Lacibacter sediminis: one gene and its partner. The protein of the gene in region 1 binds, or shares a complex with, the protein of each later gene. Links are inferred from orthologs where the notes say so. Each region holds a gene or a part of one and is shown on either strand. Other genes may lie near its edges. The genes, in order: metK and groL.

Region 1 (16,437 bases):
TCTGATTGCATTAGATCATCTCGATGAAGTAATTGCTCTCATCCGCAGTTCTGCAACACCCGATGTTGCCAAAGAGAATTTGATCAATGCAGGTTGGGGATTGGATGAAATACAAGCCAAAGCAATTCTTGAACTCCGTCTCCAGCGTTTAACAGGCATGGAGCGTGATAAGATCAAGAATGAATATGATGAGTTAATGAAACTGATCAATCATTTGAACGAGCTTTTATCAAACGAAACCATGCGTTTCGATCTCATTAAAACCGAGTTACTCGAAATAAAAGAGAAATTTGGTGACGAACGTAAAACAGAGATCACTTACTTAGACAATGAAGTGCGTATTGAAGACCTCATTAAAGAAGAAGATGTGGTGATCACTATTTCACATCATGGTTATATCAAACGTACTTCGGCTAATGAATACCGTCAGCAACGCAGAGGCGGCAGGGGAGCAATGGGTAGTAAAACAAGAGAAGAAGATTATGTAGAACATCTCTTTGTTGCATCTACTCACCATACACTTTTATTCTTCACGGAAAAAGGAAGGGTGTATTGGCTGAAGAGTTATGAAATTCCCGAAGGCGATAAAACAAGCAAGGGCAGAGCTATTCAAAACCTGATGCAATTACCGCCTGATGATAAAGTGAGAGCAATTATTGATGTTGCCAATATCGAAGATGAAGAATTTGTGAAGAATCATTACATTGTATTGTGTACAAGAAAGGGTATCATTAAGAAAACGCTTTTGGAAGACTTTAGCAGACGCCGTGCAACTGGTGTTAACGCTATCACCATCGTTGAAGGTGATGAATTACTAGAAGCGAAGATGACTGATGGAAGCAGTGAAATTATGATGGCGGTGAAAAGCGGCCGTGCAATTCGTTTCCCTGAAGAAAAAGTAAGACCAACGGGTCGTGGTGCCATCGGTGTTGCAGGTATTGAAGTGGATGATGAGAATGACGAGGTGGTTGGTATGATTTGTGTTAACAGGGATGACACCAGCCGCACTGTATTGGTAGTAAGTGAAAAAGGATACGGTAAGCGTACCCCTGTTGATGAATACCGGATGACCAACAGAGGTGGTAAAGGTGTAAAAACAATTAACGTGACTGATAAAACAGGTCCGTTGGTTGGTATGCTGGAAGTGACCGAGAAAGAAGATCTGATGATCAGTTGTAGGAGTGGTATCACTATTCGTATGAAAGTGAATCAGATCAGTGAACAGGGACGTGCTACACAAGGTGTTAAACTGATACGGGTTGATGATGGCGATGAAATTGCAGCAATTACCCGTTTGGATGAAGAGGAAGAAGTAGTAGATGCAACTGATGTACTACCGGAAGCATCTGATAGTTCTGACAATAACATTTCTGACAACTCTGATCATAACACAACAACGACCGACGAAACACCTGAATCATCTGACAATCAGTAAAAAACAATAAACACAAAAAATAAAGAGATGAAAAAATTTCTTTTCTCAGCGGTTGCTGTACTGTTTTGCCTGGGTCTTTCTGCACAGGATGTAAAGAAGATCCGCAATGCTTACGACAAAAAAGATTGGCCAAAAGCAAAAGAGGCAGTTGATCTTGCTTTAGCGAATGAAAAAGAACAAAAGAATTGGGAAGCCTGGTATTACAAAGGATTGATCTATGGCCAGATCGCCAAAGATGCAACCCTGAAGGCAACCGTTCCTGATGCATGGATGCAATCATTCGATGCCTATCAAAAAGCAATGGAGCTTGACCAGAAACAGTCGGAAGTTTATATGATGACAAGGCAGTATCCGATTTTTGATAACTATCTCGAATTGCAAAAAGAAGCCAACCAGTTATACAATAGCGGCAACTACCAGGGCGCTTTGGATGGCTATAAAAAAGCCGACAAAGTTGGTCGTTTCATCTTTAAAAATAAATGGGCGCTGAGCGAAGTTGATACCATCCTGTATTACTATGCCGGTGCTGCTGCTATGCAGTTAGAAAATAAAGAAGAAGTAGTTTCTTTCTTCCAGAAAATAGCTGATGCCAACATTGGTGGCGAAGGTTATGATGTGGTGTACCGCTATCTTACTTATTACTACGATCAGAAGAAAAATCCGGAGTTAGCAGCTAAATATGCTGAAAGCGGACGTAAGCTTTATCCAAAGGATACTTACTACGATCGTATTGAACTCGATAAAATGCGTAAGAGCGGGGCAGATGCGTTAGAAATATTTAAGAAGTACGAAGGTATTGTTGAAACAGACCCTAAAGATTACGAGGTGCGTTACGATTATGCAGCTGAGATCTTTAACTGGCTCTATATGGATTCAAAAGCAACAGCAGAACAAAAACCTGCTTACTTCGACAAGATCATTTCTGCATTGAAGAAGTGTATTGAACTTGATCCAAAGCAGCCAGATGCTCATTTGCTGATCGGTAAAACCTATTTCAATGAAGCTGCTTTTATGCAGGATGAAATGAAGAAGATAAAAGGAACAACTCCGGCCGACACACAAAAGAAGACTGAGATGAAAAAACAAATGGAAGACCGGATGAAAGAGGCACTTCCTTATTTAGATAATTCAGCGGCTATTTTTGCCGCAATGACGGCCGATCAAATGAAAGATAAGCGTACGAAAAACGAATACAAATCAACTTTGTATCTTTTAACAGAAGCCTATCGTTTTCTCGGCAATAAGGATAAAGAGAAAGAATTTGATGCAAAATACCAGGCGTTAAATCAATAAGCCAGGTGTTCTCTCAACTTTAAGGCTGTCGTTTTACGACAGCCTTTTTTTATTACATTTAATAAACAGAATTAATAAGATATGTCATTGAAACTGAACCGTACAAGCTTTGGCGATCCGAAAAATACCGGCAACGTTTTAAATCGGGAAGAAGCATTTAAGCTGTTAAATGATTGGGTGAAAAATGAACGCCTGCAACTTCACATGAAACAGGTTGGCCACCTCATGAAATGTTGGGCACAGGAAAAAGAAGGTTTACAGGAAGCTGATCAATGGCGGTGGGAAATGGCTGGTTTATTACACGACGCAGATTGGGATCAATGGCCCGACCAGCATTGCAGCAAGATCATTGAAGAACTTGAAGCCAGGAATATTGACCCGGAGATCATACGGGCAATTGCGAGTCATGGACCAAATCATTTTGGTGTTGAGCCGGAAACAAGGATGGACAAGATGCTGTATGCTTTCGATGAATTAAGCGGATTGATCCATGCATACAGTTTAATGCGACCGGAAGGTTATGCAGGCATGGAATTGAAAGGCGTTAAGAAACGATTGAAAGAAAAAAGCTTTGCGGCAAATGTGAATCGTGAAGAAATTATGGATGCGTTAAACAGGGCAGGTGTCGATCTGGAAACTCTGGTGCCATTCATGATAGAGAGACAATCCAGTGTTAAGTAGTCCCGTGCGGCTATTTAACATAAAAATTTGTTATAAGACTTCTCACCAACACGCTCTTATTTTACGCAGTATGTAGCTTTCTGACTTTTCGCCGTGGGAAGCAAAACATAATGGCAAGGCGGGTGTGTTAGCTATGTTTTGCTTCCCACGGCGAATTGGAAGATTGCGGTTAGTGAGAACGTCTGATAACAGAATATTATGTCTAAACACATGGACTTGTGGAATCGGGTTTGTAAGTTTATCAAAGGCAAAACCGATTCGGATGGCTCACCAAAAACTCACAGGAAATAGGCCGTAGGCCTTGTGTATTAAAAGAAAAAACCACCGCTGTAACGATGGTTAAATAATATCGGCTGTCTTGGCCAGCCATAACAAAGTTAATGAATGTTATGGCAACATACTTGTTTATTCAATCAGTTTTACTATCTTTTTCCTTTGGTTTTTTTATAGCCGCCTTTATTTCGGCTTACACGAAAAATAAAAAGGTTAATGCCGATATTTTTGATTCTAAAAGGATTGATAGTAGCGATAGGGATAATAATACCTAGTTATCAGTTAATAGTTAATAAAGAAAAAAAAGGGGTGCACCGAATCAATGGATTTGGTTGGCTTTTGATTTGTTTTGCCATTTTAACGGGTTTAGTTAGCATAATCGAGGGTATTAGCAATAAAAATTCAAATAGGCCTATTTTGGATGTTTTGACCTACGATAGACCTAATCCAATTCTAGTTAAAGACAGTCTTTTTGAAAGATACCAGTTTATCGCAAGCGTAGGAACTTTAACGGACGAAATGGCTTACAAAATAAAAGAGAAATTTGTTTTGATAAATGCCTTTAAAGGAGGTTATGTAATCGGTGGTTCTACAACAATTAATCAGGCAAATGAATCTATAATTTTAGAAAAGCAGACTGCTCTTAGATTTTCATCCGAATTTTGGAATGACATTAGACAGCCAAAGACGGACTCTTGTTATTATTTCTTAAAAGTAGACTATGAAAATGAAAGTGGTGACGAACAAAAGCCTTTAAGAAAAATATATGGCTTTACGCTGATGGATGTAAAAAAGCCTATTTATGAGGTTAATTCTCACACATACCAACTAATGAAGAAGATTCTTATAAAAGAAAATCAGTGGTGATAATAAGCAACAAAAAAGCCCCAAACGGGGCTTTAAATATTATTCAGCAGATGTAGTAGGGACAAAGTCGGCATTTTCTAAAGAAAGCCACTTTCCAACTTTTGACATTTTGACTTCTAAGTTAGAAAGACGTCTATCTATTGATTCTAAACTTTGGGCAACTTGTTCCATATTTGCCTCTATTGATAAGACAGAACGTAAAACTTGGGTGTTGATTTGCTCATTAGACATGGGCTAGAATTTAGAATTTAATATTTAAGCGTAACAGTTGTTTAGCAATATTAGTAAAAACTTTTTTTATAAAGGATGTTTGTATACATAAATAGACCAAAAATTTATAAAGGCTCTTTTACTCAAAAGTAAGGTTATTTTAAAGTTTAGTAATTCTGGTTATAGTTCCCACGAGTGGGCGGGCTTTTGGTGGCGGGGTGTTTAACATAATATTAATTATACGAATAATTATAGCCTAAAATATTCAAGCTCAGCGGCTAAGTCAAGGTGTGAATGTTGCTCCTGCAGGCGTTTTGCCAGTTCGTAATGCTTTTGCAGGAACTGTTTGTGAAGTTGTGATGTGGGATGAAACGGTTTATGATTTCGTGCAGTTACCAACTGGCGGATTTCTTTGATCAATTGTTTTGTGGGTTCAGTAAACGCATAGTCTGAAAACTTTTCCATTACAAACTGCGTAGCGGCATAGTTCGGATGCGCCAGGTCAATATCATAGAAACGGTAATCACGCAATACATCGATCACAAGTTCATAAGCCGGGAAATAAAACAACCGGTCGAACTTATTCACCAGGTGATGTACCGTTTCCAGCAAACGGGCTTTGCTCCGGTTATTCTCAACCACACCGTCTCGCAAATGTCTTACCGGGCTGATGGTGAAAATGATCTTGAGCTTGGGGTTAAAATGAAACAACTGGTGAATGGTATTATCAAGCTCAGCTACCTGTTCGTCGATTGGAATAAGGTATTTGTCGAACCATTGCCCCGGTGCCTTGTGGCAGTTGGCCACAAAACGGCCATTATCCACCAGTTTGTAAACGAATGATGACCCTAAAGTTATGATGAGCCAGTCGGCTTTTTTCAGGAATTGATGAGCCGTGTGTTGAGAGTTATTTATTCGCTCCAAAGCCTGTTTCTGATCCGGCTGTGAGAATTGACTGTGATGGCTCCAGCTTTGCCAAAGCTCGTTATAATGAAACAGATCGTCGCTGGTGTACTCTTTATCCTGTATATAAGAAACAAGATTACGGCAAACACTTATTGGCTCAAACAGAATACCATTTGGATTTTGCAATACTTTGAATTTCAAATCACTAAGATTATTTCCAATATGCTCTGTAAAGCAGCTCCCGATCAATAAAACCGAGTGTTGGTGTGTTATGGGCGCCGGCAACGGCTTAATCTCAATAGTAGCGATCAGGTTCATTAGTTAAATATTTCACCGGCAATCAGCAGGCTATTTTGCAAGGCTTGCGTATTCAGTTGCAGGCTGTTGGTTTCTTCAAAATATCCGATCATTTTTTCTGTATCCATATTACCCACCAGCTCGTCATCGGCCATGGGACACCCCCCAATTCCTTTTAATGCACCATCAAAACGCCTGCAACCGGCTTCGTAGGCAGCTGCCAGTTTCTCACGCCAGTTAACACTTGTTGAATGAAGATGCACACCAATTTCTGTTTCGGGCAATTGATTCACTAAATAACCGGCCATTCGTTTCACTTGTTCAGCAGTAGCCAGTCCAACTGTATCAGCCAAAGAGATTGTTTCAATTCCCAACTCAACCAACTGCTCCGCATAACTGAAAACAATTTCTTCCGTCCATGGATCACCGTATGGATTACCAAAACCCATAGACAGATAGACCACCAATTGCTTTTTATTCTTGATACAAAGTTCCTGGATCGCCTCTACCCTTTTGATCGATTCATTGATCGAACTATTTGTATTCCGCTGCTGAAATGTTTCCGAAACGGAAAATGGGAACCCGAGATAATTGATCTCGTCAAACAAAACCGCATCTTCAGCTCCCCGTTCATTTGCAATGATTGCCAATAGTTTCGACCTTGAATCTGCTAATTTAAGTTTAGGTATTACCTGGCTTGTATCGGCCATTTGCGGAATGGCTTTGGGTGAAACGAAACTGCCAAAGTCGATGGTATCAAAACCAACTTCCAATAATGCATTCAGATACCTGATCTTTTGCTCAGTAGGAATAAAGGTCTTCCAACCCTGCATAGCATCACGTGGACATTCAATAAGTTTAATGGATTGTTGCGCCATAACCGGCACAAAATTAAGCGAAGTGAATGGTTTTAAACTTTTAATGCATTTACCTTCTCACGCATGGCATTAAAGAAACGGTTACGGTCTTTCTCTCCCGTTGCGCTGATTTGAGTTGATCGACTAACCAGTGTAAAAAAATTGGCAAATGCTTTTTCATTAAAGCGGGGATCTTTTGTAATAAGATAACTCAACACATTGTAGGTAACGAAGGAAAGCTTCTCTTCATTTAATTCCAGAAGAATGGTATTACTGCCAATGATCACTTCGTTTACATAAAACTGGAGTGGTGCCCGGTAAACGATATCCGGATCCCCGGGCATGAACTTGATCCCCTTTTCAACTTCCAACTCAATATGATCAAGACATTTCTGGAAAGAATCAATAACGATATTCAAGTCTTCGGGGTGCTTAAAGTATCCGCCTTCTTTGTAATACTTTAATTGACTTAACGTACTGTTGATACTCTCTGCGTTCCATAATTCCAGGGAAGGAATTTTATTATACTCACGGATAATCTCCTGACCAAGATGAAAGCAATCAAGCAAAGGAAACTCTTCAAGCGAAAACAATTTGCCTTTGTACTCCGGCATATCCTTAATTGTCTTGCTCCAGAAAAAAGTTTTAAAGGCCGCAATTTCAGGATAGAGATAAAAATGATAAAACGTAATATCCTTACAGAAATAAAGCATCCGCTTACTTGCAAATGAGTTGAAATATTTCATGTATTCCAGCATTGCTTTCAGGTATTGATCAAACGAGATACGTTCATCATTTATTTCAGGTGCACGAAAAACAACGAGCTCATTTTGTAATTGTAAAACCTGGTCAATTGATATTTTGAAATGATGACTGAGTGTTTTGAGTTCAGAAAGGGATACTTCCTTTTCGCCTCGTATGCGACGGTAGGCACTGTCGTTACTGATGTTAAGCAAATCTGCTACCTGGTCAACCAATGAAATATGAGATGGCAATGAAGTCTTAATGTACTGGAATAACAGTACCTGTGGGTGGTTCGTATCCATAATCTCTGGTTTTTGGGTTTTCTGCAAACGAGTGACCGATGATTTGCAGAAATTAATAATTACTAGTAAGATAGTCAGATTTTTCGCAAATCACAATACCGTGTTGAAGGTAGAAATGGCCGGTTTGTGGTATTAACCGCCAAATTGAAAAATGCACAGGTGTTAAGCAATTATGAAAGGCCTATCGACAGATGTAGGTTTGACATGTCAATTGACAATCTATCACTAACAATCAAAACCTAAAACAATGAGAAAGATTCTACTCATCGCCGCAGTATTTTCATTCAGCTTGTTCAGAGCTTCTTCCCAGGTAAAATTTGGATTCAATGCCGGAATCTCAGTTTCAAATGCAGTTTCAAGAGACAAGGAAGAAAATGAAACCGAAATATCTGATCCTATTGCAGGTTTGAATATTGGTTTTGTAACGACTGTGCCCATAGGTAAAAACTTCTCTTTTGCGCCCGGATTAAATTTTGTTCAAAAAGGTGCAAAGCAGTCTGAGAGTTATGAATCTCTTGGAGCGGAAACTATAACCATTAACTGGCAGGGCAGATTAAGTTGTCTCGAGTTACAGCTACCAATTCTTTATAATACAAATGGCGAAAAAGGCAAATTCTTTTTGGGAGCCGGCCCAACACTTTCATACGCAATAAGCGGAAAAAGTAAACTAAAAATAACCGGAGAGGAACAGGAGGACAGAAAATTAGATTTTGGCAATTCCAATGAGGATGATTTACGTCCCTTTGATATTGGGGCAAACGTATTAATTGGATATATGATCAACAAAGGATTCGTTGTATCTGCAAATTATAACATGGGATTATTAAACTTAACCCCTGGTGATGATGCAAAGGATATGTCCAACCGATTCGATTATTACTCATTGAAAATTGGTTGGATGATTGGCAAATAAAATCAAACAAAGAACACTACATGGAACACAACTTCAACCCAAATAAAGGCGATTATAAATATATCCTTGAAGAAGAACAACGCAAAGAGACCGGGGAAGCCCCAACTGCCCCGGCCTCATCAAATCAAAGTTTAAGCGCTCGTTTCTGGAACTGGCTTCTTGTTTTCTTCCTGAAACGTTCGAAACGAACGGATCAAATCAAAATCACTTTTCCTGTACTCTTTGAGTTTTTTTGCTAACCGCATCACCGCTACTATTATCACCAACTAAACCATTTACTATGCGAATCTCACATTTACTCATTTTGATAACCGTATGGATGAAATCAGAAGTAAAAGCACAGGTTACAACTCCAACACAAACTATACGTGGGCGTGTGGTTGATGCCGAAAGCCAATCACCCGTTAAAGGCGCAACAGCTACAATTGAAGGGACGCTCTTTACAGCCATGACAGATACCTCCGGTAATTTTGTATTGCCTGGCATACCTGTTGGCCGCCAACGTGTGCAAGTAAGCTTTGTTGGCTACCAGATCTATCTATCAGATTATTTTATTCTCAACTCTGCAAAAGAAACTGATTTGCAGATCACACTTATAGAAGAAAAGAAAAGTCTGGGGCAGATAACGATCACGGGCACCCGAAATCCAAAACTACCCGTCAATAAATACGCACTGGTGAGTGGCCGATCGTTTTCTGCAGAGGAAACACAACGATTCGCTGCAAGTGCCAATGATCCAGGTCGCATGGCCATGGGGTTTCCCGGCGTGCAACCAAGCAGAGATAGCAGAAACGATATTATCATTCGTGGTAATAATCCTGTGGGTATGAACTGGCGACTGGAAGGTTTGGATATTCCAAATCCCAATCACTTTGCACGCAGAGGAAGCAGCGGCGGAGGTATTACCATTTTCAGTTTAAGTGTTTTAGATCATTCAGATTTTTACACCGGAGCCTTGGCTGCTGAATACGGCGATGTATTGAGCGGTGCTTTTGATGTGCACTTTCGCAAAGGCAATCAGCAAAAAGCAGAACATACATTTAAGGCAGGTATGATCGGTCTTGAGTTTTCAACTGAAGGACCCATACAGAAAGGAAGAAGTTCTTATTTGGTCAACTATCGTTATTCATTTCTGGATATTTTAAACGCCTTCGGCATTAATCTCGTTGATGAACGTGAACGAAATAAATTTCAGGATGTATCCTTCAATCTTGCATTCAATAACAAGAAGAATACGGTACAAACAAATATCTGGGGAATGGGTGGTTACAGTAAAGAAAACTTTCTTGCCGTAGACGACACAGCACAATGGAAGCAGTATGATGATTATGCTGTTTATGAAAACAGTACGTTGATGGGTGCGTTTGGCATTGCACAAACGATCAAACTCAATACGAAGTCGTTTATCAAAACATCCATTGCAGTAATGGGACAGCAGATCAAATGGGTGGATGATACGCTTACGAAACAACAGGTGGCAACGAAAGTAAATGATGAACTGTATAACAACAACCGTGTTTCAGCAACTGTTTCATTTAATCATAAAGTAAATACAGTTGTAAACTTTAAGGCAGGCATGTATGCAAGTCTGCTGGATTATAAGTTTAATAAAGGCGAATGGAATTATACAAACAATTCTTTCAAACCAAATGTGATCATGGGCGAAGGAAACAGTTGGCTGTTACAACCATATCTGCAATTTGGAATAAAGCCCAACAGCCGCATTCTCATCAACCCCGGTGTACACAGCATGTACTTTGCGTTGAACAAACAGTTTGTTATTGATCCACGGCTTTCAGTACAATATCGTTTTTCTGCTAAAACCAATCTTACTGCTGCATATGGATTGCACAGCAAACTTCTTCCGCTGGGTTCTTATTTCTATCAGTCAGGTTCTTCTTTTCCCAATAAGGATCTGAAGATGATGCGATCACATCACTACATCCTTGCATTTGATCAAATGCTGGGAAAGAAGTGGCGCTTTCATGTAGAGGCTTATCGCCAACAGTTATTTCAGATACCTGTTGTAGACAATATTGACAGAACTTATTGGATATTGAATGAGATGGAAGGTTATGCCAATGAACCATTGGTAAGTAAAGGAAAAGGAACAAACACCGGTGTTGATCTTTCATTGGAAAAATTCTTCTCGAAAGGTCTGTTCATGATCGCATCATTCTCTGTGTTTGATTCAAAGTTTATTCCGTTGGATGGCAAATCATACAACACCCGGTTTAACTCACGTACAAGCGCATCATGGGTTGGTGCAAAAGAATGGAAACTGAAAAAGAATAAAGTACTGCAGGCAGGTTGGAAAGTGTTATACAATGGAGGCGTGCCCCTCTCCCCTCTTGCTGCTGTGCAAAACGGAAGCTCAAGACAACCTGTACTTGATGAAACAAAGCCTTACTCAGAATATACAGATGCATACTTCAGAACTGATGGACGTATCTCACTTCGAAAAGATAAAAAGAAGATCAGTTGGCAGCTTGCACTTGATATTCAGAATCTGTTTGCACAAAAGAACATTGATCCCTTAGGCAGAAGATATGACCCTACAACTAATCAATGGACATTCAAACAACAATCGGGCATTGTTCCTGTGTTGAGTTATCAGGTAGATTTTTAGAATTATCCCCGTTGCTTCATTGCCTCATACAATATCATGGCCGTTGCTACACCTACATTCAAACTTTCAAAATCTCCTTTCATGGGGATTTTGAAAGTTTCATCGCAGATCTTCATCAGTCCGGGAAAAACACCTTTTTCTTCACCACCCATGACAATGGCGCAGGGTTCTTTGAAATCGCAATCATAAATACTTGTCTTCGCTGTCATTTCACTGGCAAATACACGAATGCCATTCAGATGAAGATCATCAACAGCTTTCATTAAACTGTTCACTCTGCAAACAGAAATCAATTCTAAAGCACCCGCACTTGTAAGAATTGCATCTTCATTCAATGCCCCTACTCCTTTATCGGGAATAATAATCGCATGAGCGCCGCAACACAAAGCAGTGCGTGCAATGCCACCAATATTTCGAATATCAGTAACACCATCAAGAATAACGAACATTGGCACTTCGCCTTTCTCCACTACCCAGTCAATTACCTGTTGCAGATCCTGGTAACGGATCTTTGAAAGTTGCGCAAGACATCCCTGGTGATCGCTTACATTAAAACTGTTTAGCTTTTCAACCGGTACTTTATTAACGGGCACCTGTTGTTTAAATGCGAGCTTTTGAATTTCTTCTGCAACATCGCCATGCAAGGTATTCTGCATATAAATGCGATCAAGCTGCTTCCCTTCCTGTAAAGCTTCAAGCACAGGAATGCGGCCGATCACTAAAGTAGATTTCTTGGGACGTTGTTGTTTTTGACGGAACTGTTTCACGCTGCAAAGAAACATAAAAAAGAAACCCACAAACCTTTCGGTTTATGGGTTGAACCACATTGATGGTTTTGTTTGGGTTATTTTAAACCGAAAGCCTTTTTCACTTTCGATACATAATCTAATTTTTCCCAGGTAAACAGTTCCACTTTTACTTTTTTCACTTTACCATCAGGGCTCTTGAATGTTTTTTCTACTACTTCAGGAACACGGCCCATATGACCATAAGCAGCAGTTTCGCTGTAGATCGGGTTACGCAGTTTCAAACGCTGCTCGATAAAGTAAGGACGCATATCGAAGATACCTTCAACGATCTTGGCAATAGCTCCATCGCTTAAATCAACCTTTGCAGTACCGTAAGTATTTACGTTAATTGAAGTTGGTTTTGCAACACCAATTGCATAAGAAACCTGCACCAACACTTCGCTGCACAAACCTGCAGCAACTAAGTTCTTTGCAATGTGACGTGTAGCGTAAGCAGCTGAACGATCTACTTTAGACGGATCTTTACCGCTGAATGCACCACCACCATGCGCACCTTTGCCACCGTAAGTATCAACAATGATCTTACGACCGGTTAAACCTGTATCGCCATGTGGTCCGCCAATTACGAACTTACCTGTGGGGTTGATATGATATTTAATATCATTATTGAACAGCTTAGCGTATTTCTTGTATTTTGATTTGATACGTGGGATCAGAATGTTGATCACATCAGCTTTGATCTTTGCCAGCATTTTTGCTTCTGCATCAAAATCATCATGCTGTGTAGAGATAACAATTGCATCGATGCGAACCGGTTGATTGTTATCATCATATTCCAAAGTTACCTGGCTCTTTGCATCAGGACGCAGGTAAGGCATTTTTGAATTCTTTTCACGACGGATAGCCGCTAACTCGATCAACAGATTGTGAGCAAGATCCAACGCCAATGGCATGTAATGTTCTGTTTCGTTAGTTGCATAACCAAACATCATACCTTGGTCACCGGCGCCCTGTTCTTCTTTTTTCTTACGATCAACACCTTGGTTAATGTCAGCACTTTGCTCATGAATAGCGCTTAACACACCACATGAGTTTGCTTCGAACATATATTCACTCTTTGTATAGCCGATCTTTTTAATTACACCACGGGCAATTTCCTGAACATCGAGGTAAGCTTTTGAACGTACTTCACCAGCCAAAACAACCTGGCCGGTTGTAACCAATGTTTCGCAGGCTACTTTTGATTGAGCATCAAATGCAAGAAAATTATCAATGAGTGCATCACTGATTTGGTCAGCTACTTTATCAGGATGACCTTCAGAAACTGATTCAGATGTAAATAAGTAAGGCATAATAATGAGTTTAGATGTTCCGTTATTTTTTGTTCGGAAAGCCGCAAAGATAAGCCGTGAAACAATTCAAAACTTACGGCTTTGAGTAATAGATACGCACATACATTTTTTGTGTAGGATGCGAGCCCCCACCGAGTTGCACACGACCGTAAGCTAACGGGTTAAGAGACGAAGCACTGGCTTTTTTGGCAGTGAAATGAACAATGTATGGAGCCGAAAGTTTAAAGTCCCGTCTTGTTGTTTTATTATTCACGAGGTTCTGAATATAGCTGGTCATGTTCAAGCGATATTCAGAGATAAGATTATTGGAAGCGTCCCTTATAAAATTGTTCCCTCCTCCAGTATAATCATAATCGAACTTGAACATTGTATCCAATTGCTGATTTAAGGTAGAAGCTGGTGTCATGTAGTATTGCTGATCAAAAGGGATCGGCTCAACAGCACCTGAAGCAGAGAAACTCGACATATGCAGGAAAGGCGGCATAAACATATTTTCAAGCGTCAACGGACCTTGGTAAACCTGCTGGGCAACCAACTCTGCACGATGAATGATGTAAGAACCTCTTGTTAATGTATCAAGACCAGGAATCGACACCCGAACGGCTGTTCCGGGAGCTGATTGAACATACACAAGGCTCGATGGAACACCGGCATTTATTACAGGCTGAGCAGTGCTGCCCGCATAATTGCGATGTATTTTGTTTGCATTAGCACTGCGGATGGTATCATTCACGAAGGTAAAACGTGCAACTGAGTTAGTATCCTTTCCCTCCCTGTTTTTTAAACGGTAGTAAAGATTAAGTCTTGTTGTTTCGCCGGTAAGTTGAAAATAGTTGATCACATTTCCACTTGTAACAGAATCAGCAACAATTGCAAAACCGTTAAGGAAGTTCTTGAACGTTGTATCGTTCTGAAAAGCACCATTTACATTGTCCTGATCCAATAACAATCGACCAAACGCATCACTCAAACGAATACGTAGTTGATTAAATACACTATCAGGTTTATATGCAGCTCGGTAAGGCCTTCTGATGTCACCTACAGTAACAGAAGCTGATCCAAGAAAATCTCCTGTAGAAAAATTTGGAGCGTCTGTTAAGCGGTATAATTTATTTGCTTTAAACGTTGGGTCACTGATTTTATACACATTCACTTTTGAAACTGCAGAAGTATCGCCATATGCACCTGTGAAAGATAATGAGAGTACACATGAGTCAAGGAACAAACTGTCTTTTGATACAGGATATGCAAATGGATAAAGTGTTGGGAGTAACTGCAGATACATAGAGGCAGTTGTTGTACCAAACATCGGATCGTTGATATAACCTAACAAATGCTGATCTGCTTTACCACTATATGTTGAATCGATTTCCAGATAGTTGGTTGTTGTAACAGGAAGTATAATGGTGTCTGTGATCAACCGATCAGTGCCAGGTAACAGATCACCTCCCAAAGTTGTACGCTCTAACTTTGTACAACTGCTGATAAGAATCGCAAAAAATAAAAATACAAATAAAAAGGAACTTTTACTGCGCATTTCCGGTGTGAGAAAACTCATAGAATGATGACAATATTATTTCGACGAAAGGTCGGTATATAGTTGTAAATAGTCTGTTAAATCACCATCTGGTTTAAATGGTAACACTTTCTTTCCACGCACTTTGTTGAACTCTTCCAACAATTTCTTATCTACTTTTTCAGCACCAAATGTAATCGCATCAGCATACGACGCACCACCACGGAACATGGCTGTGTTGTTCGCATCCTTATAAGGCTCAAGGTCTTTGTCTTTAATACTTGCATGAATATTTGCCAGCTTTAAAAACTTAGCTCCCAGTTTTTCCTTAAATGTATTTTGACCAACAGTATAAATGAGTTTGCTGTTACCAAAAACAGGCTCCTTCTTATATGCTGTTTGCAGATACATAGGAATTAAACCGGTCATCCAGCCACTGCAATGAATGATATCAGGAGGCCATCCGAATTTCTTTACAGTTTCCAAGGCACCTTTACAGAAAAAGATCGTACGAAGATCGTTATCATCAAACCACTTCTCATTTTCATCATGATAAATGAACTTGCGTTTGAAGAAATCTTCGTTCTCTAAAAAATAAACCTGCAAACGTGCGTTGGGTAAAGAAGCAACTTTGATCTGGAGTGGATAATCATCATTGTCAACCGAAACATTAATACCACTAAGCCTTACTACCTCGTGTAAACGGTGACGACGTTCATTGATGACACCGAAACGGGGCATAATGCAACGAATTTCGAAACCACTGTCATTTGCTTTGATCGCCAGTTGATTGACAATAGAAGAAAAATCTGTTTCTTCCAGATACGGAGACATTTCACTGGCAATAAATAAAATTCTTTTCTTTGCTGCTACCATTACTGATTGTTAAAGAATCGTTACCTGTTAAATAAGGTGTGCAAAGGTAGTGGATTTTAGGCAAAAGGCCTGTATTAGACATGTTTTGCCCTCAAAAAACAACATTCATGCTCATTTTTCATACCGTTCACCAACTACAGAATTACCTCCGCCATCAAAAGCAGAAAGGCCTGATAACGGGTTTCGTTCCCACAATGGGCGCCTTACACCAGGGTCATTTGTCATTGCTTGAGGATAGTAAAAAGGCCACCGATCTGACCATTTGCAGCATTTTTGTGAACCCCACACAGTTCAACGATCCCAAGGATTTTGAAAAATACCCGGTTACGATAAGTATTGATGTTGAACTTTTGTTGAAGGCGGGTGTGGATGTACTCTTTCTTCCCTCGGTAAAAGAAATTTATCCCAATGGAACAGTTAATCAGCCACATTACGATCTCGGCTTTTTAGAAACGGTGCTGGAGGGGAAATACCGTCCCGGTCATTTCCAGGGAGTGTGCCAGGTGATGCATCGTCTGCTCACAATTGCAGATGCAC
Region 2 (16,440 bases), 880 kb from region 1 along the record:
TTGTAAAACAGGTGTACAACGTCTGCATCACCTTAACCCGTATGTTTCTTCTGCTGATCATGTGGAAAGAACTTGTTTAAACAAACCGCAAAGATAAGTATTGCTTTGCCTTATATTTGATATTTATTGATTTTTGCATATAAGCCTTGCCAGATTTGAGTTTCAAAAGGCCACCCAACTAAATGAGCATGAAGAAAGTACTATCCATTATTGCCATCCTTTATTGTGTTACAACACTTGTCAGCTGCAATAAGGACAGAAATAAAAAAGTCTCAGAATATCGCATTGATGAACAATCTGAAACCGAAGAAACGGAGGACAAAGAAAACGAGGATGGTGCATATGAGTCGTTGATGATGGAGTATGAAATGACCCGTGACCCAAAGCTCGGGTATGTACCAAGAAACAGGTTGGTAAGAGCCTATGAAGATCTGATGATTGAGCGACGCTCCGGAAAGGTAGCCCGTATTTCAGCGCTTAATTGGGTAGAGCGTGGACCTTTTACTGATGTTGTAGGAGCCAGCAATGGTAATACACGAGGACCAAGTAATAGTGCCGTAACGGCCGGCCGTATAAGGGCCATTCATGTTGACTTGGCCGATGCTACAAAAAAAACAGTGTGGGTTGGTAGTGTGAGTGGAGGATTATGGAAAACAACTAATATAACTGCGTCTCCCGCCAACTGGATATTGGTTAACGACTTTCTTGGAAACCTTGCAGTAGCGAGCATTTGTCAAGATCCCAGTAATCCACAGATCATGTACTTTGCTACAGGAGAGCGTAACGGTAATATTGATGCTGTGCGTGGTGGTGGTATATGGAAAAGTACAAATAATGGGGTTAGCTGGAGCCTGTTGCCAAGTACGACTTCTTTTTGGAATGCTTCGAAAATTGTATGCGATGCTGCCGGTAATGTGTATGTTGGCACAGCCGGGAATGGCCGTGGTTTGCAACGTTCAACAGATGGAGGTATTACCTGGACGAATATTACACCTGTTACTCCTGAAAGTGGTAACCGTATTACTGATTTGCGGATTAGCAGCACGGGCCGTATGCATGTAACCATGGGTGCGGGAGGAAGTACGATCAATCAATCGGGGTATTTTTTTGTTGATAATCCTGCAACTGCAACTTCTGCCAGTTGGGTATCACCAACAACACCCTTTCTCAACTATCAGTACAATTGTGAGCTTGCAGTTGCAGGTAATACATTATATGTTTTGCCTTCTAACTCATCTGATCTTACTCCAACAATATATAAATCTACGGATGGAGGTGCTAACTGGTCAGCAACAACCACTTCACCTCCAGGTACCGGAACAGAGCCAACCATTAACGCCGGACAAGGCTGGTACGATCTTGCTATTGGAACAGATCCAACCAACCCGAATATTGTGATCGCCGGAGGATTAAATTTTTATAAATCTGATGACGGCGGTGTCACCTGGACACAGATCACTCGCTGGGTTGGTACAGCAATCAATTATGTCCATGCCGATCATCATTCGGTTGTTTGGAATGGTACACAAGTGATGGTGGCAACAGATGGCGGCATTTTCTTATCAACTGATAATGGAAATAATTATGAAGACCGCAATGTTGGATTACGTATAAAGCAATTTTATTCCTGTGCCATCCATCCCACATCAACCAATTATTTTCTTGGAGGGACTCAGGATAACGGAACACATCAATTAACTGCTGCTGGCCTGAGCGGAAGTACAGAAGTTCATGGAGGCGATGGTGGCTTTACTCATATTGATGAAAATGAACCTCAGTATCAGTTTAGTGCTACCACCCGAAGCAACTATCGCAGGAGTATTAACAGCGGAGCATCATGGTCGTCTGTTAATCAATCCCCAACGGTTGGTCTTTTCATCAACCCTACGGATTACGATGATATGAATAACCGAATGTATGCAAGTGGTTCCGGCGGTACATTTGTTCGATGGGAAAATCCTCAAAGCGGTTCAAATTTCACAACGCTTTCAATTTCTTCAGCAACCAGTACAACCGTAAGTAGTTTAAAAGTGTCGCCCTACACCAATAATCGTGTGTTTTTTGGTTCATCAGGTGGGAGAGTTGTGAAAGTAGATAACGCCCATCTTATTAACCCGACCGTAACAAATATTACCGGATCGAATATGCCCACAAGCAGTGCTACCATTTCAAGTATAAATGTGGGTACAGATGATAACAATCTCATCGCCACTTTTTCAAACTATGGAGTGCAGCATGTATTTGTAAGTTCAACAGGAGGTGGTACATCCGGTTGGACAAATATCACCGGTACTCTTCCAGATATTCCTGTGAGATGGGGGATGTTTTATCCGGAAGATAATGACAAGGCTATTGTTGCAACTGATATGGGCATCTATGAAACAGATGATATAAACGGAAGCTCAACAGTGTGGGTACAGAATAGTTCGTTCCCGATTGTGCGAACCAATATGCTTCAATACCGTCAACGTGATGGAACCATCTTAGCTGCTACCCACGGACGTGGCATGTGGACTGCAACACTCCCATCAGCTGTTCCTTATATTCGTTTTTCATCATCCTACACCTATAATACCGTACAGGAAGCAACCACTACGTCAGGCAATGTTTGCCGCAATTACAAAGATTATACTGTAAACATGCGTATTGACCAAGCTCCTGTGGGCGCTGCTACTGTCACCTTAAGTGTAGCCGGCGGTGGTACTGCGGTTCAGGGAATTGATTATGACTTTACCACCAATGGTAATTTCAGTACGCCTTCAAACGTGCTTACATTTCCTAATGGTTCAACTGCTGAACAACCAATAACGATTCGTGTGTACAATGATTCAGAGATAGAATCTGCTGAGTCATTTACATTGTCCTACACAGTAAGCGGCTCAACGAATGCATTAGCTGCTCCAAGTAGTCAGTCGTATAGCTTTACTATAACGGACAATGACGTAGCACCAATACCAACAAATTATAGCGGCAATTACGATATTGGTGTAGGTGATGCCAACCTGAATAACCAGAGTCCGTTCCGAAGTAACCGTTCTGCCTTCCGTTTGCAATACCTTTTTACCTCATCTGATTTAGCATCTGCAGGTATTTCGGGAGAAGGATACATTACATCAATGGTATTAAATGTCACAACAAAGAATAGTACAAAGCCTTTCAACGGATTTACTATTTCAATGGGAAATACTACTACCACCTCTTTAAACGGTTTTGCGGGAGGAACTCTTTCACAGGTATATTCTGCTAATTACAGTACCGTGTTTGGTCTTAACACATTTAATTTTTCAACGCCGTTTTTTTGGGATGGGGCCTCAAATCTTGTGGTGAATATCTGCTTTGATAACGGAGCTCTGCCGGTTGATGCAGCTGCTGATATTGTAGAGGGTACAGCTACTGCATTGGGTACAGGCATCAGAGCATCTTCTTATTCCGATGTGGTAACGAATGCAGGCTGTTCACTTGGAGCAGCGTTTATTTCTGACGCAAGGGCAAAAGTAACATTTGGGGCAAGTTCAGGAAACCCAATCGCCACTGCTCAAAATACTACCCGGAGTGAATTTGTTGCAACCAGTGGTACTTATTATTTCTACAGTGGCTTTGATATCATCAGTCGTATTTCGGAGGCTTCACGCAATTTCGAATGTGTTACTTCAAGTATAGCGGCATCTGGAAATGTTTGGCAAAGCTTTTTTGCTGGTCCACGCTCTCAAAAAATTGTGTTTGTTGATTTTGTGGGAACTCCGCAAAACAGCAGCTATTCGCTTGGTGTTTATTTCTCAGCTGCGGAGCTGGGTGGCAAAGATCCAAACCAGGTTCGCCTGGCTGGTACAACTGCAGGTACTATTGGCGCTGCCACCAGCGGAAACACCAATATCTACACTACAGCTGTAGCTAATTTTGGAACAGGTTATCTTTATACAGCAACAGTGTTTGGTCCCGGTTTGTATTTCCTTACGGAAGGAACAGTAACGTCGGTCCGTAATCCAACTCAGCAGGCAGATTTTGTAAAACTGCTGCAAAACCCTGTAAGCACAAGTATACCGTTAAGCATCAGTAATCGAAGCCGGCAACAAATACAGGCAACGCTGTTTAGCAACAACGGACAATTGTTGCAGCGCTGGGATCTTGGACGCACGGATGGCAACGACCAATTACCGATCAATGAAAAATCGATTCCGGACGGAGTATATATTCTACGGATAGATGCCGGTAATAAAACGCAAAGTTTCAAACTGATAAAACAGTAAATCATAAAGGCCCGTCCCATAGACGGGCCTTATCTTTTCTTCAGACAATTATGCAAATTTGTCTTCCTTCCTGTCAGAAATTTTGAACTAAAACCCCTGTTTCCCGCCATTTCTGAAATTTTTTCCTGTTCTGGCGGGGTGGCACTGTATTCGCTTACCTTCGTTGCCCCTTTGAAAGGGCATCAATAAATTTCATTTCAAAACCAAAAAACGAATAATTATGGCTAAGAAGGTAAGTGTTACCCCTTTACATGACAGGGTAATTGTGAAGCCTGCTCCTGCTGAAGAAAAAACAGCTGGTGGTATCATCATTCCCGATACTGCAAAAGAAAAACCACAACGTGGTACTGTAGTGGCTGCCGGTCCCGGTAAAAAAGACGAACCTGTAACCGTAAAAGTTGGCGACACGGTTTTGTATGGTAAATATGCCGGTACTGAAATCGCAATTGATGGTGATGATCTGTTGATCATGCGTGAAAGCGACATCCTGGCAATTGTATAAAAGCCCGAAGCTGTTAGCCATTTGCTGCACGCAAAGGCTTGTAGCTTGCAGCGAACAGCGTGAAGCTTTAATTTTTTAAATTAATTAATTCTCAAATTAAATAACTATGGCAAAGCAAATCTTCTTCGATATTGAAGGAAGAAATAAAATGAAGAAAGGTGTTGACATTCTGGCCAACGCCGTGAAAGTTACCCTCGGTCCTAAAGGACGTAACGTAGTAATCGAAAAGAAATTCGGTGCACCGGCTGTAACGAAAGATGGTGTTACTGTTGCAAAAGAAATTGAACTGGAAGATCCTATTGAAAACATGGGTGCTCAAATGGTGAAAGAAGTAGCTTCTAAAACTGCAGACATTGCAGGTGATGGTACTACTACTGCAACTGTATTGGCGCAATCAATCATCAGCGAAGGTTTGAAAATGGTTGCTGCTGGTGCAAACCCAATGGATCTGAAACGTGGTATTGATAAAGCAGTAAAACTGGTAGTTGAAAATTTAAAAAGCCAATCGCAAACTGTTGGCAACGACAGCAAAAAAATTCAACAGGTTGCAACTATTTCTGCAAACAACGATGAAACTATTGGTAAGTTGATCGCAGAAGCATTTGCTAAAGTTGGTAAAGAAGGTGTGATCACTGTTGAAGAAGCAAAAGGTACTGATACTACTGTTGATGTAGTAGAAGGTATGCAGTTCGATCGTGGTTATATTTCTCCATACTTCGTTACAAACAGCGAAAAAATGGAAGTTGAATTGCAGAACCCATACATTCTTATCTATGATAAGAAGATCTCTGCAATGAAAGATATCCTCCACATTCTGGAGAAAGTTGCTCAAAGCGGTCGTCCGTTGTTGATCATCTCTGAAGATCTTGAAGGTGAAGCATTGGCAACATTGGTAGTAAACAAACTCCGTGGTACATTGAAAGTGGCTGCTGTAAAAGCTCCGGGCTTTGGTGACCGTCGTAAAGAAATGCTCACTGATATTGCGATCCTCACTGCAGGTACAGTAATCAGCGAAGAGCAAGGTTACAAATTGGAGAATGCTGATTTGACTTATTTAGGTCAGGCTTCTTCTGTAACAATTGATAAAGACAATACAACAGTTGTTGGTGGTAAAGGAAAGAAAACTGACATCACTGCACGTGTAAACCAGATCAAAGCACAAGTTGAAAACACAACTTCTGATTACGATAAAGAAAAATTACAAGAGCGCCTTGCTAAATTAGCCGGTGGTGTTGCTGTATTGTACATTGGTGCTGCTACTGAAATGGAAATGAAAGAAAAGAAAGACCGTGTAGATGATGCATTACATGCAACAAGAGCTGCGGTTGAAGAAGGTATTGTTCCAGGTGGTGGTGTTGCTTACATCCGTGCAATTGATGCATTGGAAGCAAAAGTTCGTGGACAAATTGAAGATGAACAAACCGGTATGCAGATCGTTCGTCGTGCACTGGAAGAACCAATGCGTACATTAACTGCTAACGCAGGTATCGATGGTTCGATCGTTGTACAGAAGATCAAAGAAGGTAAAGGCGATTTTGGTTTCAATGCACGTACAGAAGTGTATGAGAACCTGTTCAAAGCAGGTGTAATTGATCCTACAAAAGTTAGCCGTGTAGCCTTGGAAAATGCAGCGTCTATTGCAGGTATGTTGTTAACAACAGAAGCTGTAATTGCTGATAAGCCGAAGAAAGAAGAAGCACATGCACATGGCGCTCCTGATATGGGTGGCATGGGTGGTTACTAAGAAAGTGGGAAGTGTAAAGTTGAATGTCGAAAGTGTCTTCAATTTAAACACCTCAACAACTTGTAACAGCTTGAACATACAAACAAAGTCCTCTGGTAAAACAGGGGACTTTGCATTTCAATGATTCATCACGATTAAAAACATGAGAAATGAAAAAAGTAAACATGCTTTTACCGTTTATGTTGAAATTGAAAAACAAAATCAATCAATTATTGCAACGTATCAGAAGGGGAGATGATGATCCATTTGATAATCCTTATCTGATCTATTAAATCAAAACCTCCTGCAACCGCAGGAGGTTTTGATTTATGAACAAAGTCAATGAAATATAAATGAATTACAGAGTAAATTTCATCTGCAGGCTGTTGAGGAAACGTAAGGATTGTTGCAATGCTGTTTTCCCTGCTTCTGTATCCAGGTTAAACTGATATTCATGCGGAAGTGCAGGTTGTAAATCCTGCGGGAAAAAGAGTGTATCTACCTTTGCATTGATCGTTACCAGTTTTTCTGCCAATGCTTTTGAATGCGACAATAGCGGATCGCCATTACCTGCAGAAATAAAACTTGGAGGATAACCTGCTTCTATGTAATTAATAATCGAAGCTGTTTTGAACAATTCATTTTCTTTGTGATTTTTCGATCCGCTGTAAGCCCAAAGTACAGTCTGCATAAATCCACCAAATGCACCTTCTGTGTTTACATTGTCTATATCATAAGGTCCGCAGTACAATAATTGTCCTGCGAGCTGTGAAGGATTTAATGAGGGCATAATGCCGATTAATTTTGCGTAACTGCTGTTGTAAATAATATTTGCTGTTTGCGAAGCAATATGGGCGCCACCTGAATCACCCGCCAGAATAAAATGAGCCGTGTCAATATGAAAACGGTTGGCCTGTTTTTGCAGATAAGCCAATGCCGCTGCAGTTTGTTTCAGTGGTGTGGGGTATTTTTTTTCGGGAGCAACCGAATAATCAATCGATACCGTAACATAGCCATATGATGCAAGTATTTTACAGTAATTCCGGATGTGCGCCTTATCGCCGGAGATAAGCCCGCCACCATGAATCCATACGATTACGGGTAATAATTCATTGGCTGCAAGAGAAGAAGGATAATAAACATCTAGTTTCGCATCTTTATCTGCAGCATCATACACTTCATCCAAAATTGCAGTGATATTTTTTGGTACATGTTTTTCTAATGCATCATTAGTCGTAACGCCTCCTCTGTTAAATGCGTTGCGGATGATCATTGCTGAAGGCCAGGGCGATAATTTGAACGCAGCAAATACAATAACTGCAAGTGTGAAGAGAACAATAAATATGCGGATGAAAAACTTTTTCCAGCTAAATGTTTTTGAAGCCATGGGAGTTTTGGTTTGTAAACAAAGCGATGTTTTCAACAATAAGATAAAAAAAAGAAATCGTTTTTTGCAAGTGTGCTGAAGAAAATAGTAAGGGAATGATGAAGCGATTAAACAACTACTTCTGTTTTTTCTTTTTCCGCAAGACGATAAGTTGGGTGAATTAATTTGGTTGGTTATTGATCAATGCTCCCTTCACAATCAGATACTGTGCAGCAGCATAGGTAAGCATCACACATAAACTTAAAACAACATCATGCATGGCAAATAAATTAACAGCCAATAACGAATCTGAAATAACAAATAATATTGCCCCGATTAAAAATAATACAGCTGCATTATCACTGGTCTTCCGTTTTGTATTGATCGCTGACAGCAGCATGGTCCCAATCGTAATGCCATAAACCGTCACCGGTATTTTTAGTGCATCAAGAAAAGGGTAGAGCTGCCAAAGGAAAATGAGAATGTAAATCAATACGGGAATTCCGATCAATGGTTGTAATTGTATTAATCCTTTCTGCCCTTTTCCTGTTTTTAGAAAGTAAACAATGTAGAAAACATGCGCCAGCAGGAACGAAACCAACCCGGGTATAAACATTCCTTTCATTTGAAGCAATACATCGCCTGCCCAGGAAAGTAACAACGCAACAAGTATAAGTTTGAAGAATGTTCCACTCTGTTTAGCAGATGCGATATAAAATCCCAGCATCAACAAAGGCATCAGCAATGGTTTGGTAAACCATCGTAGTTGCGGTTGATCAAAATAAATGAATAGCAATTCAAGCACAACCACCAACGCATAGATGCCAAAGATGATTTTTGCCAGCTGCTTCATACTAGTTACCCGGTTTCACAACCTGTGCTTTAATGCCATACCAGTTTCGGAGCGAATCTTTCACTTTCGTGCTGTCAGAAAGCGATTTCTGTACAAGCAATATCAGTTGATAAGTACTGCTGTCTTTCATAAGTAATGAAAGTTCTCTTCCTCTTGTTTTGTGAAAAGCAATACGGGCATCGGCTTTGCTTTTTGTAGCAGCTGTTTCAAGAATAAGTTTTAACGAGCTTGTATCAACTAGAGGTGCAGGCACAACCGGTGCCACAGAATCTTTCACTACGCTTGCAGTTGTATCAGGTTGTTGTGTTGTGGTATCTGCAGGAGTAATTTGTTCAGTAAGGTTTGTTTCAGGTTCTTGCGGTTTATCTTTTTTTGGAATAGCCAAATAAACAGCCCAGCCAACCAGCACCAACGCTACAATGGTTCCCAGAATAATGATCGGCTTTTTTGAACTCTTCCGTTCTTCATGTGAAAAGTCAATTTCCTTTTCACCTTCTGCTAATACCGTACGGTCACGAACATGATCGGTATTAATTGAATCAATTTTTTCCAGGGCAGGACTGCCTTGCTCAAATGTAAACTGGTTGTCTTTAGTTTTATTGATGGAGCCAATGCCTTTAATAGGAAACGGTTTGCCAATGTTGATCAGCTGCATACCATTGCTTATATACGATTCAAGATCGCTCATGGCAAGCGGCTTCATTTTGCCTGTCTGTTGCATCAGGAACTGAAGCAGACTTTCATCAAGAACGGCATTACGGTTGGTGGTAAATGAAATAGTATCGGCAGGCCATCCTTCTTCTTTTAAATCGTAGATATTAACCGAAGGATTCAGATCAAAACGGCCAAGACCTGGGAGTGTAAGACTTTTCTCCTTGTACAGATACTGTGATAATATTTCCTGGATTTTCACGGATAATTTTTTTCAAACATACTTAAAAACCAGCTTTTATCATAGAAATAGAATGCCGACGTTCAGGACAGCCCATTTATAAAGGGTTCAAGCCCTTGATTTTACTGTTTCCGCAAATCTTCGTTAAAGAAGACATAGGGCTGAACGCTGTTGCTTACATTTGCCAAAAATAACAGCATGCTGTCGGCACAGGAAAAAGAGTTTATGCAGTGGTGGGAGCAAAACCGTAGCAGGGAAAAGAGACTGTTGAGCCAACTTACAATAGGTTTGCCATTAGGTCTTGCATTTGGGTTCCCGATTTTGCTGGCAGTCATGTTCAGGGGCTGGTACAAAAACATGCCTTATGTATCAGGGTCACAGTTGACCATAATCCTGATCGCCGTTTTACTGGTGATCGTGTTCTACGCTATTTTCAAGATGCGTTTTAAATGGGAGATGAATGAGCAACGTTATCTTGAACTGAAGCAAAAATTAGAAACAGAGGCAACGTTAGAGGAAAAATGATTGTCAAAATAAAGCAGGTCTTTTAATTGAAATTTGAACTAAAACAAAATATCGTAACATGAAGTATGTAGTTGGATTATTGATGGCAGTAGCTATGTTAAGTGCGTGTAAGAAAAAAAATAGTGAGGAGTGTCCTTACTCTGCTGAAAATACATCGGCATCGGCACAGGAAGAAGCTGTAGTGACAAATTATATTGCTGCAAATAACATAACAGGCACAACTGAGTTGGGAACTTCCGGTATGTACTATGTAATTGATGCGCAAGGAAACACTAATAAACCTGCGCTTTGCAATACCGTTGTTGTAAAATATAAGGGGCAGCTTGCAAATGGAACAATTTTCGATCAAACAACGGGAACATCAACAGCATCTTTTACTTTAGGTAGTTTAATTGAAGGATGGAACCGTGGTATGCAATTAGTAGGTGAGGGTGGCAAGATCAGGTTGTATATTCCCTCTTCATTGGGTTATGGTGCAGCGGGGTCGTTTAATCCGAATACCGGTTTATATACCATTCCTCAAAATGCTATGCTCATTTTTGATGTTGAAATTGTAACTGTTTATAAATAAGTAATCTCAACAAGCGAATAGAAAAGCTCTCCTAAACAACGGGGAGCTTTTTTGTTTACTTACTTTTGTAAAAACTCAATCACTTGTCATACGAACCTATTTCCGTTTTCGATATGTTTAAGATCGGCGTTGGCCCATCCAGCAGTCATACGCTTGGGCCATGGCGTGCCGCTCAACGTTTTGTTCAGTCAATTCAAACAATGCAACCGTTAGAGCAGGTGGCAACTGTGCGTGTGTTGCTTTATGGGTCATTAGCGAAAACAGGGAAAGGGCATGGAACTGATGTCGCTATCCAGTTAGGTTTGTGTGGTGAAGATCCTGTTACATTTGATGTAAATTCTATTGATGCACGCATCAGGGATATTGCTGACATGAATGAAATTCTTTTGGGAGGAAAGCACGAAGTGGCTTTTGATCCAAGAGAGGATATTGATTTTTTGATGACGGAGAGTCTTCCTTATCATCCTAATGCCGTTACATTTCTTGCTTCATTTAATGATGGCACTTCTATAGCTGAAACCTGGTACTCCATTGGTGGTGGTTTTGTGGTAAAAGAAAACGAGGAGTCTACCGGCCATGCACAGGTGCAGTTACCTTTTCCTGTTGATACGGCCGAAGATCTGTTGCATTGGTGCATGAAAACAGGCATGAGTATCAGTGAAGTGGTGATGGAGAATGAAAATGCGTGGCGCAGCGAAGAGGAAACAAAGCAAGGCGTAATCAACATCTGGCGTGTAATGCATGAATGTATGTTTAAAGGTTGTCACACTGAAGGTTATTTGCCGGGTGGTCTGAATGTGAAAAGACGTGGTGCCGGTTTGAATAAAAAATTATTGCAGCAGAAATCTTATACTGATTTTCAGGAGTGGGTGGAAGCCATTCGCAGTGGTGGTAATGATTTTAAATACACACTCGATTGGGTAAGTTGTTTTGCATTGGCAGTGAATGAAGAGAATGCATCTTTCGGCAGAGTAGTAACAGCTCCAACTAATGGAGCCGCCGGTGTTATTCCTGCTGTATTGATGTATTATGTTTGTTTTTGTAATGGTGCCGATGAAGAAAAGATCATTCGTTTTTTATTAACTGCTTCTGAAGTAGGAAGCATCTTTAAAAAAGGTTCTACCATTTCTGCAGCAATGGGTGGCTGCCAGGCCGAGATTGGCGTGTCAAGTGCAATGGCTGCGGCTGCACTCACTGAATGTATGGGAGGTACACAGCGACAGGTGTTGATGGCGGCTGAAATTGCAATGGAACATCATCTTGGCTTAACCTGCGATCCTATTGCAGGATTGGTGCAGGTTCCATGCATTGAACGGAACACCATGGGTGCAATCAAAGCTATCACAGCCTCTCAACTTGCATTACAAAGTACACCCGATTTTGCAAAAGTATCATTAGATGCTGTGGTGAAAACCATGTGGGATACCGCAAAAGATATGAATCACAAATACAAAGAAACTGCCGAAGGCGGTTTAGCCATCAATATTCCAATTGCTCTTCCCGAGTGTTGATACCCGTTAGTTGTTAAAAAAAACAAAATCAGTCAACAGCGCTTAACAATTTTGCAGAAATGCTGTTCTTTTGCAAACGATTTAAAAAACTGTTCAAAGGAGCGGATTTAAATCAATAACTTTCTTTAACATAACGGTCAAATTAATGGCAAATTACCAGGCAGGAAAGGACCTTAAACGTCCGCTGCAACGCTTATTACAGGTATTGAACCTGGAGCGAAAGGAGATTGGTGCAATTTATTTTTATGCAATTCTTGCAGGGTTATTGCAGCTTGCTGTGCCATTGGGTGTGCAGGCCATTATCAACTTTGTACTTGCCGGCCGTATATCTACTTCCATTATTGTTTTAATTATTCTTGTTGTGATCAGTGTATTCTTTACCGGTTTGCTGCAGGTAAACCAAATGAAGATCATTGAAAAAATTCAGCAACGGATCTTCACCCGTTATTCATTTGAATTTGCATGGCGTATCCCCCGTCTCGATTTGAAGAAGATCGATCAGTATTATTTACCTGAGTTTGTCAACCGTTTTTTCGATACCGTTAATTTAGAAAAAAGCTTAAGCCGTTTGCTGCTCGATATTCCGGCGGCATTGATACAGGTATTGTTTGGTTTGATCTTGCTCTCTCTATATGCGAATGTATTTATCATCTTCAGTTTACTGGTTATTTTGATCCTGTTTGTTATTATTCGGGTAACATACGCAAGGGGTTTGTCAACCAGCCTCGATGAAAGTGAATATAAATATGAAGTTGCCGGATGGCTGGAGGAAATTGCACGTGTATTGAAATCATTTCAGTTTTCCAGAGGTTCATCATTGCCCATGGATAAAACAGATGCACTGGTAACCAAATACCTTCATGCACGCACCAGTCATTTCCGGATTCTGTTAATGCAGTACTGGACATTGATCGGGTTTAAAATTCTGGTAACGGCAGGTATGTTGATTGTTGGTGCTGTATTGCTCGTGGGTAATGAAATTAACGTGGGACAGTTTGCAGCAGCAGAGATCGTTATTCTGTTAGTACTGGCGTCAGTTGAAAAATTGATCCGCAGCCTTGATAAAATATATGACATTTTAACCAGCGTTGAAAAGTTAGGAAAAGTGATAGATAAGCCGCTCGAATCAGAAGGAACATTACGCCCCGATTCATCTGCAAACGGATTATCAGTTACGGTAAACGATCTGCATTTCAGTTACAACGATCAAACATCGATACTGCAGCAACTTTCATTCAATGTAAAGCAGGGAGAAAAAATTTGTATTAAAGGCGGTGATGGTTCAGGTAAATCCACGCTGTTAAAATTACTCACCGGTGCTTATGCAGATTTTGGAGGAAGCATATTGATTAACGATATACCGATCGGTAATTATAACCCTGCATTGCTGCGTGCAGAAACAGGCATCCTGTTTCACCAGCAGGATATTTTTCAGGGTACATTGTATGAAAATATTTCTTTAGGTGATACTTCGGTAACAACTTCACAGATCACAACACTTGCAACGCAGCTTGGAGTCAGCGATTTTATTTCTTCTCTCAAAAATGGATTCGATACACAAATCGATGCAGCAGGAAAGCGCTTGTCCAGTGCCGTTATACGAAAAGTATTATTGCTCCGTGCATTGGTATCGCATCCAAAATTATTATTGCTCGAAGAACCATGGTTTGGCTTTGACGCAGATTGCCGTGAAAAAGTGCAGCAATACCTGCTGCAGAAAATACCAGGCACAACTGTGATCGTCATTTCAAACGATGATGTGTATGCACGAAGGTGCAATCGTGTTTTATATATGCAGGACGGACGAATTGTAAAGGAAGAGCAGCCAACTGTTAACCGTTAAATTAAACCACATGTCGTTTCAACTACTTACACCGGATATACAGGAAAAAACAGGTAAGCCGCTCCGATCATTCAATGAAATTTACCGGCAGCACAAAACCAGTAAAATACGCCGCTACTTTTTTTTCATCATTGGTATTACCATCATTATACTTTTTTTGCCGTGGACACAAAATATCCGCAGCAACGGCACAGTTACTACACTTCGGCAGGAGCAACGCCCTCAACAGGTAAACAATATCATTGGCGGACGAATTGTAAAATGGTGGGTGAAGGAAGGCGACTTTGTGAAGAAGGGTGATACCATTTTGCAGTTAGCAGAGATTAAAGATGATTACCTCGATCCGAACCTGTTGCAACGTACCGAACAGCAACTCACTGCCGAACAAATGACGATCGATTATTATGAAGGGAAAGTAAGTGCTACGGGTCAGCAGATTGCCGCATTGGAAAATGAACGGGAATTAAAGTTGAGTTCAATCGATAATAAACTCATACAGACAAAGCGAAAAGTGCAGAGTGATAGCATGAAAGTGAGTGCGGCTATGAATGAAATGAATGTAGCAGATCGACAACTCGAAGGCGCTGTAAAAATGTATGAGCAAGGTGTTATTCCGTTAACTGAATTTGAACGCCGCAAAGTGATGCATCAGAATGTGAATGCAAAACTGATCGGCGCACAAAACGATTTCAATAACAGTAAACAGGATCTGCTGATTCTTCAACTGGAACGCAGTGCAGCCATCCAGGAATATGCAGAAAAAATTGCAAAAGCATCCGGCGATCGTTTTCAATCGCAATCACAAATTTCAACCGGGCAGGGAAAAGTAGCGAAGCTGCAAAATCAATATGACAACTACAGAATACGAAACGGACAATATTTTGTGTTGGCACCACAGGATGGACAAGTGATCAAAGCCATGAAAGCGGGTATCAATGAAATGCTGAAAGAAGGCGATATGATCGTTGAGATTGTACCAAAACAATATCAACTGGCAGTAGAAGTTTGGGTAAAGCCAATGGATCTGCAGTTGCTCACCATCGGACAAAAAACACGTTTTATGTTCGATGGATTTCCGGCAATTGTTTTCAGTGGATGGCCGCAGGCATCGTATGGAACCTATGCTGGTGAAATTGTAGCCATTGAATCAAACCTCAGCAGCAATGGTATGTTTCGTGTACTCGTTGCAGAAGATAAAAACGAACGGCCGTGGCCAACCAATATGAAACTCGGAACAGGTGCCGTAAATTTTACGTTGTTGAAAGATGTATCGGTGTGGTATGAATTGTGGCGGCAGATCAATGGTTTTCCACCGGATTATTATCGTCCGCAAACAACTGCCAACGGAAAAGAAGAAAAAGAAAAAAAGTAAGCAAGCAAAAACGGCCACATACATGATGAAGCACAGAATTTTGAGTTTATTGATTTTGTATACCGTTGCATGCATTCCATTGCGTGCCCAGGACACGTTGCGTGTGTTGGCAGAAGATGAATTTATTACGATTGTAAAACAGCATCACCCGGTTGCAAAACAGGCGGGTTTATTGGTAGATGCTGCAAGGGCACAACTGCTTTCAATCCGTGGAAACTTTGATCCCATAGTTTTTTTGAACAACGATCAAAAAACATTTGATGGTAAGAACTATTACAATTATACCAATGCAGAGCTGGGTATACCCACCTGGTTTGGTGTGGAATTATATGCAGGACTTGAAAACAATTTTGGTGATTTTCTTAATCCTGAAGTTTCGGCCAGCCGTACCAGTTATGCAGGTATCAGTTTGCCGTTATTGAAAGATCTGATCTTGGATAAACGCCGTGCTGCATTGCAACAAGGCAAACTGTTTAAACAGCAATCAGCATTTGAACGACGCACTGTTATTAACGATCTGTTATTCGATGCATACAAAGCGTATTGGAGTTGGGCAAGAGATTACCAACTGCTGATGGTACTTGATACAACGATCTTTTTGAACGAAGCAAGATATGAACTGGTGCGTATCTCCTTTCAGCAGGGCGACCGTGCAGCGGTTGATACCACAGAAGCACTGGCACAGTTGCAGAACTTTCAACAGCAACGTGAAGAAGCATGGCTGAAATTCCGAAAGTCAACATTGGAGCTCTCAACTTTTTTATGGTTAGAAGGAAACAAGCCTGTTTACTTAAATGAACGTGTAATACCTGACAGCGTATGGACCGCACAATCATTCACCAATTTTAAAGTAGATCAACTCAGTAACTGGCTCACACAAACTGTTACCAACCATCCGAAGCTGCAACAGATCGATTTTAAATTGCAATCGCTGGAAGTAGAACGTAGATTAAAGTTCCAGAATCTGTTACCTAAGCTTGATCTGAAATATAATTTTTTGCAGAAAGGATACAACGTGGCTAATTCTTTCAATGC

What was found.
Region 2: the proteins of metK (region 1) and groL are in contact, whole or in part, in a cryo-EM structure (PDB 8P4O), measured with the Escherichia coli proteins. The link is inferred for Lacibacter sediminis from one-to-one orthologs.

What each region holds. Positions count from the first base shown.
Region 1 is NZ_CP060007.1:2,849,296-2,865,732, forward strand. What follows is about bases 11,381-14,210. They hold metK (methionine adenosyltransferase), read right to left. Parts: upstream 13,509-14,210; coding sequence 12,252-13,508; downstream 11,381-12,251. Other genes in these bases: H4075_RS12075 (TonB-dependent receptor), read left to right, coding at 11,381-11,407; rlmB (23S rRNA (guanosine(2251)-2'-O)-methyltransferase RlmB), read right to left, coding at 11,410-12,174; H4075_RS12090 (DUF4270 family protein), read right to left, coding at 13,582-14,210. In the rest of the region: gyrA (DNA gyrase subunit A), read left to right, coding at 1-1,435; H4075_RS12030 (tetratricopeptide repeat protein), read left to right, coding at 1,463-2,728; H4075_RS12035 (HD domain-containing protein), read left to right, coding at 2,810-3,409; H4075_RS12040 (hypothetical protein), read left to right, coding at 3,899-4,549; H4075_RS12045 (hypothetical protein), read right to left, coding at 4,589-4,780; H4075_RS12050 (GSCFA domain-containing protein), read right to left, coding at 5,009-5,983; H4075_RS12055 (hydroxymethylglutaryl-CoA lyase), read right to left, coding at 5,983-6,840; H4075_RS12060 (hypothetical protein), read right to left, coding at 6,873-7,865; H4075_RS12065 (porin family protein), read left to right, coding at 8,113-8,778; H4075_RS12070 (hypothetical protein), read left to right, coding at 8,799-9,017; more of H4075_RS12075, read left to right, coding at 9,059-11,380; more of H4075_RS12090, read right to left, coding at 14,211-15,066; H4075_RS12095 (glycogen/starch synthase), read right to left, coding at 15,082-15,900; panC (pantoate--beta-alanine ligase), read left to right, coding at 16,008-16,437. UniProt on the Escherichia coli protein: Catalyzes the formation of S-adenosylmethionine (AdoMet) from methionine and ATP.
Region 2 is NZ_CP060007.1:3,729,650-3,746,089, reverse strand. Bases 4,342-7,174 are described here. They hold groL (chaperonin GroEL), read left to right. Parts: upstream 4,342-4,855; coding sequence 4,856-6,493; downstream 6,494-7,174. Other genes in these bases: H4075_RS15810 (alpha/beta hydrolase), read right to left, coding at 6,831-7,174; H4075_RS21695 (hypothetical protein), read left to right, coding at 6,643-6,765; H4075_RS15820 (co-chaperone GroES), read left to right, coding at 4,468-4,749. Outside these bases: transcription antitermination factor NusB, read right to left, coding at 1-61; H4075_RS15825 (T9SS type A sorting domain-containing protein), read left to right, coding at 189-4,247; more of H4075_RS15810, read right to left, coding at 7,175-7,859; H4075_RS15805 (lysoplasmalogenase), read right to left, coding at 8,020-8,691; H4075_RS15800 (hypothetical protein), read right to left, coding at 8,693-9,604; H4075_RS15795 (FeoB-associated Cys-rich membrane protein), read left to right, coding at 9,782-10,108; H4075_RS15790 (FKBP-type peptidyl-prolyl cis-trans isomerase), read left to right, coding at 10,167-10,679; H4075_RS15785 (L-serine ammonia-lyase), read left to right, coding at 10,763-12,190; H4075_RS15780 (peptidase domain-containing ABC transporter), read left to right, coding at 12,336-14,033; H4075_RS15775 (HlyD family secretion protein), read left to right, coding at 14,044-15,405; H4075_RS15770 (TolC family protein), read left to right, coding at 15,428-16,440.